Regions from separate parts of the Tessaracoccus pujii genome, predicted to be linked through region 1. Evidence: riboswitches for the same ligand, from Rfam matches in the RefSeq annotation. Region 1 holds a riboswitch; the other holds the start of a gene.
What was found. A riboswitch is a leader RNA that binds a small molecule or an ion and turns the genes downstream of it on or off. The one in region 1 is predicted to bind thiamine pyrophosphate.
Positions count from the first base shown of each region.

Region 2: it holds a riboswitch for thiamine pyrophosphate, as region 1 does, so the genes downstream of both, ACX1D0_RS09010 (thiamine ABC transporter substrate-binding protein) here and thiM (hydroxyethylthiazole kinase) in region 1, are expected to answer to the same signal.

Region 1 covers NZ_CM137012.1:3,162,617-3,166,271, forward strand. Annotated here, with positions in the region: gene thiD (bifunctional hydroxymethylpyrimidine kinase/phosphomethylpyrimidine kinase) at 1-442, opposite strand, end outside; gene thiE (thiamine phosphate synthase) at 439-1,119, opposite strand; gene thiM (hydroxyethylthiazole kinase) at 1,116-2,021, opposite strand; TPP riboswitch at 2,014-2,109, opposite strand; gene kbl (glycine C-acetyltransferase) at 2,271-3,467, opposite strand; gene tdh (L-threonine 3-dehydrogenase, zinc-binding type) at 3,476-3,655, opposite strand, start outside.
Region 2 covers NZ_CM137012.1:1,847,251-1,850,905, forward strand. Annotated here, with positions in the region: gene ACX1D0_RS09000 (ABC1 kinase family protein) at 1-1,449, shown strand, start outside; gene disA (DNA integrity scanning diadenylate cyclase DisA) at 1,488-2,525, shown strand; TPP riboswitch at 2,568-2,672, shown strand; gene ACX1D0_RS09010 (thiamine ABC transporter substrate-binding protein) at 2,701-3,655, shown strand, end outside.

The DNA.
Region 1 (3,655 bases):
CTGCGGCCTCCGGGACGTTGGGGGTGACGACGTCGGCGAGGGGGAGCAGGCGGGTGCGGACCACGTCGACGGCGTCGTCGGTGAGGAGGGCGTCGCCGGAGGTGGCGATCATGACCGGGTCCAGGACGATGAGGCCCGCGTCGGCTCGGCGCTGCTCGAGGACGTCGGCGACCGCGGTGGCCACGGCGGCGTTGGACAGCATCCCGAGCTTGGTCGCGGCTACAGGGAGGTCGTCGAACACGGCGAGGATCTGGTCCCGCACGAAGGCGGCGTCGACAGGCCGGGCCGCGCGGACGCCCTGGGTGTTCTGGACGGTGAGGCCCGCCAGCGCCGCGGCGCCGTATACGCCGAGCGCGGTGAACGTCTTGAGGTCCGCCTGGATCCCGGCGCCCCCGCTGGGATCCGAGCCGGCGATGCTGAGCACGATCTTCGGGGTGGTCACGGAATCCTCCAGAGGGCGAGCAGCTCGGCGGCGGCCGCGCGAGGGTCTGGTGCGGTGGTGATGGCGGAGACCACGCAGACGCCGTCGACGCCGGTGGCGATCACCTGGGCGGCGTTGCGGGCGTTGATGCCGCCGATGGCGACCGTCTTGGCTCGTCCGCCGGCGCGACGGGCGAGCCGGGCGGCGCCGTCGAGGCCGAGCCCAGCGGCGGCGTCGGTCTTGGTCGGGGTGTCCCAGAGCGGGGAGAGACCGAGGACGTCGGCGGTCTGGTCCTCGAGCTCGTGGGCGAGCTGGGCGTCGGTGGAGATGCTGAGGCCGATGAGGAGGTCGGGGCCGAGGCGGCGGCGTGCCTGGCGGATGTTGCCGTCGTCCTGGCCCTGGTGGAAGTGCAGGCCCAGCTCCTCCGCGACGTGCAGGCGGTCGTTGATCACGAGTGCCGGGGCCCTGCCGGTCTGGTCAGCGGCACGTCGGGCCGCGTCGACGCAGGCGCGCGCCAGAGCGAGGAACTCGTCGCCGGGAAGGTCCTTGTCTCGGACCTGCACCACCCCGGCACCGCCCAGGACGGCCTGCTCGACCATGCCGGGGACGTGTGCCGGGCCGCCCGACATCGCCGAGTCGGTGACGTAGTAGAGGCGCCAGTCGACGGCATCGGCCAGCCCGGGGCGCGCCTGGGTCACGGCCGTTCCCGCGGCTCGCCGGACGTGGCCTCGTCGGCCTCCTCGAGGGTGACCAGGGACGCGACCTCGTCGGGGGTGAGGGCGTGCAGGGCGTCGAGCCAGGCGGTCCGGAAGCTGGCGGGGTGCTGCGCCTGGCGGGCGGCGGTGAGGCCGGCGGCGCCGAAGACGGCGTGCGCGGCGACGACGGCGTCGTGGGCGCTGTGGCCGGTGGCGCGTGCGGCGCCGAGGGCGGCCGCGACCGTCGCGCCCAGCGCGCACCCCGTCCCGATGACCAGCGGCATGAGGGGGTCCCCGCCCGTGACGCGGGTGGTGCGGCCTTCGCTGACGATCACGTCGACGGGGCCGGAGATCGCGACGACGGCTCCCGTCTGTCGCGACATCTCGCGGGCGGTCTCGACGGCGGCCTCCACCTCGTCGGTGGCGTCCACGCCGCGACCGCCGCCGCTCGCCCCGGCCAGGCCGAGGATCTCGGAGGCGTTGCCGCGGATGGCGGCGGGACGGTGGGCGAGGAGGTCGCGGGCGAGCTGGGTGCGCACGGGAAGGGCGCCCACGGCGACCGGGTCGAGGACCCAGGGGGTGCCGGCCCGGTCCGCCGCCGCGGCGGCGCGACGCATGCCCTCGTGTTGCTCGCTGAGGCCGTTGCCGACGTTGACGAGCAGCGCCGAGGCCACCGTCGCGAAGATCTCCGCCTCCTCGGGGAGGTCGATCATCGCGGGCGCGGCGCCGACGGCGAGCAGCACATTTGCAGTCACCTCGGGCACGACGGTGTTGGTCATGCAGTGCACGAGTGGTGTCGCGGTGCGTACGGCGCTGAGGATTGCGGCGACGGTGGCGGTGCCGTCGTGTGTGTGGGATCCGCCGGCGGCGGCGGCGGCGTCGATGGTGAGGCTGGGGATGGTCATGGAGGTGGCTCCCTTCGCTAGCACGACCTAGATCAGGTGTTGCGGGTGTGTTCTCAGCCCCTACCTCGGGGCACCCCGGCTGTGATCGAGCCTACCAGGGGTGGTTCACGGGCCGGAGACCCCCACCCGCGCGCGGATCGTCAGGGGTCCACGGGCGCGGAAACGATCCCCCAGTGCGGGTGTCCCCGCCTGGGTCCACGCGGGGACACGCGCACTGGGGGATCGTTCCCGCGGCCCAGGGCGCCCCACTCAGTCCGCGACGGCGGCGCGGGCCGCCACGAACGCCGCGACACTCGCGTCCAGGTCCTCCCGCGACAATCCCGCCGACATCTGGGTCCGGATCCGCGCCGCACCCCGAGGCACGACGGGGAAGGAGAACGCCCGTACGTACACTCCCCGCGCGAGCACCTCATCGGCCATCCGGGCGGCCAGGACGGCGTCGCCGAGCATCACCGGCACGATCGGGTGGTCCGACTCCGGAATCTCGAAACCCTCCTCCACCATCCGGCGGCGGAAGTAGGCCGTGTGCCCGGCCAACCGGTCCAGCAGATCCGACGACGTCTCCAGCAGGTCCAGCGCAGCGATGGTCGCGGCGGCGATCGACGGTGCCAGCGAGTTGCTGAACAGGTAGGGCCGCGACCGTTGACGCAACAGTTCCACCACCTCCCTCCGTGCGCAGGTGTAGCCGCCCGACGCCCCGCCCAGCGCCTTGCCCAGCGTGCCGGTGAGGATGTCCACCCGCTCCGTGACGCCGAACCGCTCCGGGGTACCGGCCCCCGTGGCGCCGACGAAGCCCACCGCGTGCGAGTCGTCCACCATCACCAACGCGTCGTATTCATCGGCCAGCGCGCAGATCTCGTCCAGCGGTGCGACGTAGCCGTCCATCGAGAACACGCCGTCGGTGGCGATCACCCGGTGGCGCGCCCCCCGCGACGCCTCAAGCTGCGCGCGCAGGTCCGCCATGTCGCGGTTGCGGTAGCGGTAGCGCGCGGCCTTGCTGAGGCGGACGCCGTCGATGATCGACGCGTGGTTGAGCTCGTCGGAGATGATCGCGTCCTCCGCGCCGAACAGGGTCTCGAACAGTCCACCGTTGGCGTCGAAGCACGAGGAGTAGAGGATGGTGTCCCACCCGTCGTGCCCGTTCCTCCCGCTGCGCAGGAACGCGGTCAGGCGCGCCTCCAGGTCCTGGTGCAGCGTCTGCGTGCCGCAGATGAACCGGACCGACGCCATGCCGAAGCCCCAGCGGTCGTACGCCCGTTTGGCCGCGTCGATGAGCACCTTCGAGTTCGCCAGCCCCAGGTAGTTGTTGGCGCACAGGTTGATCACCTCGCCTGACGGCGTGCCGACGTGCGCGGCCTGCGCCGTCGTCAGCGGCGCCTCCGTCTTGTACAGCCCGTCGTTCCGCAGCTGCGTGAGCTCGCTGCGGATGTGGTCCAGGAATGACATGGTGGTCCTCACTCGTCCCAGGTCAGGATGACTTTGCCCGCGTGCCCGGCGGCCGCGACGTCGAACGCCTCGCGGAACGACGCCGCGGGGAATCGGTGCGTGATGACACCCGAGATGTCCAGCCCGGAGCGCAGCAACGCGCTCATGGCGTACCAGGTCTCGAAGATCTGCCGCCCGGTCACGCCCTG
Region 2 (3,655 bases), 1.3 Mb from region 1:
CTGTCGCGGCTCCAGGACGACGTGTCGCCGGTTCCCGTCGAGGAGGTCCGGGAGCGGATCGAGAGCTCGATCGGTGCCCCCATCTCGACGCTCTTCACCGAGTTCGACGACGTGCCGCTGGCATCGGCGTCCCTGGCCCAGGCCCATCGCGCGGTCACCCGGACCGGCCGTGAGGTGGTGGTGAAGGTCCTGCGCCCGGGCGTGCGGGAGCGCGTTCGCAGGGATCTGGCGTCGCTGGCCGAACTCGCTGACTTCGCCGACGCCAACACGGCCATCGGGCCCAGGCTAGGCGCGGCCCGGATGCTGGCGCAGTTCCGGCGCTCCATGGCCGACGAGCTCGACTACCGCAAGGAGGCGGCCAACCTCGACCTGTTCCGCCGCCTCGTGCAGGACGAGCCGGACCTGGTGGTGCCCGGCTATGTCCCGGACTACTCCGCCGACGACGTGCTGACGCTGGAGTTCATGCCCGGCAAGAAGATCACCGACGTGGGACCACTGGCCATGCTGGACGTGGACGGCGCCCGCCTGGCCGCAGCCTTGTTCCGCTTCATGCTCAGCGCCATGCTGATCGACGGCATCCTGCACGCCGACCCCCATCCCGGCAACCTGTTCCTCACCCCCGAACACAGAATCGCCATCCTGGACGTCGGCATGGTGGTGCGGCTGCCCGGCCGGCTGCGTAGCGCCATGGTGAAGCTGCTGGTGTCGATCGGCGACGGCGACGGCGAGGGGGCCGCGACCATCCTGGCCGACATGGGCCACCCCACGGCGGACTACGACGCGGCCGCCTTCCGCGACGACGTGTCGCACCTGGTCTCCTCCACCCTCTCCATGGGCGCGGACCTGCAGGCCGGCAGTGTGCTGATGCAGCTGGCGCGGGTCTCCGGCGTGCACGGCCTGCGCCCGCCGGCGGAGATGACGCTCGTGGCCAAGGCGCTGCTCAACCTCGACCAGGCCACCCAGCACCTGGACCCGAAGTTCACACCCATCGAGGCCATCCGGGCCAACCTGCCCACCATCCTCACCGCGGGCCTGAAGCCCGGCGCCGGGCAGACCCTGCTGGGCACCATCGAGGGCAAGGAGTTTCTGGAGCGCCTGCCCAGACGCGCCAACCGCCTCATGGACGCGCTCACCGAGGGCGAACTGGCGTTCAAGATCGACGCGTTCGATGAGAGCCGGATGCTGATGGTGCTGCAGCAGGTGGCCAACCGCCTGTCGACCGCCCTGATCCTCGCGGCCATCACCATCGCGGCGGCCCTGCTGATGTTCGCCGACGTCGGTCCCCGCCTCCTGGGCTATCCGGCGCTGGGCACCGTCTTCTTCCTGCTCGCGGCCGTCGGCGGCCTGGTGATGGTGGCCACCATCCTCTGGCACGACCGCCCTGTCCGCCGCAACGTCAAGCGCACGGACCGAAAGGCCCGGCTCTCGGACGACCCCGGACGCTCCTAGCGGCCCCTACACTGGGCGGATCACCACGGGGAGGTGCGTTGCCCAAGTCCACGGTCCGTCGCTATCTGAAACTGCTCGCGCCCGGCACCCCGCTCCGCGCGGGCCTGGACCGGATTCTGCTCGGGGGAACCGGCGCCCTGATCGTGCTGGGCAACAACGCGAAGGTGCACCAGGTGTGCTCGGGAGGCTTCCAGATCGGGGTCGAGTGCACCGAGCAGGCACTGCGCGAGCTCGCCAAGCTGGACGGTGCCATCATCCTGTCGACGGATCTCTCCACCATCATCGCGGCCGGCGTGCACCTGGTGCCGGCCGGTGACCTCCCCACCGCGGAGACCGGAACCCGCCACCGCTCGGCCGACCGGACGGCCCAGGCCTCCGGTGTGCCCGTGGTGACGGTGTCGGCCTCCATGTCCACCGTCTCGCTCTTCCTCGAGGGCCGGCGCCACGTCGTCGAGACCGCCCCCCAGGTGATCAGCCGGGCCAACCAGACCCTGGCCACCCTGGCACGGGTGGTCACGCGGCTGGGTGACCTGATGGATCAGTTCACCGCCCTCGAGATCGGCGAGCAGGTGACGCTACGGGACCTCACTCACGTGGTGCACCGCCTGGAGCTCACGCGCAGGTTGTCCTCCGAGATGCAGTTCCACGCCGACGTCCTCGGCGTCGAGGGACGCATGGTGGCCATGCAGCACGCTGAACTCGCCACGAGTTTCGACGGTGTCGCGGGGCTCCTGACAGAGGACTACGCGCACAACCTCGACGAGCCGGCGGAGTTCGACCTGGCGCGCCTGCACAATTTCTCCACCGAGGAACTGTTCAGCGGCCAGCTGGTGGCCCAGCGCCTCGGTTTCGGCTCGAACCCGCCCATGGAACAGCTGCTGACCACCCGCGGCGTCAGGCTCCTCACCATGGTCGGCCGCCTGCCGTCGCCTCTGGTGGCCAAGCTCGTGGACCGGTTCACCCTCCAGGAGCTGTCCGGGGCCCCGGTGAGCTCCCTGCTCGAGGTGGAGGGCATCGGACAGCTCCGCGCGCGCCAGATTCGCGACGCGATGCTGCGGATCGCAGAGATCACCTGACGCGGACCCGTCTTCCGCCGGCGTCGCGACGGTATAGCCTGGGCGCACACACAGGGGAGCGCCACTGGGGCGCTGAGAGTGCGGGAAGCCGCAGACCCTCAACCTGATCCGGTTAGCACCGGCGTAGGGAGTGAGAATCTCCTCGGCCTCGCCGAGCCTCCGAAAGGAGACACGTATGTCCAGGACGTCCACCACCAGGACCCTTGCCGCCTCGGTCGCGGCGCTCGCCCTCGTCGCCTGCGCGGGCTCGCCGCAGTCCACGACGACCACCGGCCCGTCCTCGGCAGCCGGGCCCACAGAGACCAGCACCCTCACCGTCTTCACCCACGACGCGTTCACGCTGCCGGACGAGCTGAAGGCCTCGTTCGCCGAGCAGACGGGCTACGACGTGACCTATACGACGCCGGGGGACGCGGGCGCGCTGGTCAACCAGCTGATCCTCACCAAGGACTCCCCGCTCGGCGACGTGGTGTTCGGTATCGACAACACCTTCGCGTCCCGTGCCTCGGACGAAGGCGTCCTGGCGCCGTACACCTCGCCGGCCGCGGCCACGGTGCCCGAGGAGTTCCAGGCCCCGGATCTCACCCCCGTCGACTACGGCGACGTCTGCATCAACGCGGACAAGGCCTGGTTCGAGGACCACGCCCTGCCCGTGCCGGTCACCCTCGACGACCTGGCTGAGCCCGAGTACAAGGACCTCCTGGTGGTCACCAACCCGGCGTCGTCGTCGCCGGGGTTGGCGTTCCTCATCGCCACCGTCGGCGCCAAGGGCGAGGGCTACCTGGAGTACTGGCGCTCGCTGATGGACAACGGCACCAAGATCGCCTCGGGCTGGACGGACGCCTACTACACCGACTTCTCCGGCGCCGACGGCAAGGGCCCCCGGCCGCTCGTCCTGTCCTACGCGACCTCGCCGGCCTTCACCGTCTCCGGCGACGAGTCCACGACCGTGGCCCTCTTGGAGACCTGTTTCCGGCAGGTCGAGTACGCGGGCGTGATCGCGGGCGCCGAGAACGAGGTGGGGGCCCGGAAGTTCATCGACTTCATGCTCACGCCTGAGGTCCAGGCGGCCATCCCGGAGAACCTCTACATGTTCCCCGTCGTCCCCGGGACCCCCCTTCCTGAGCAGT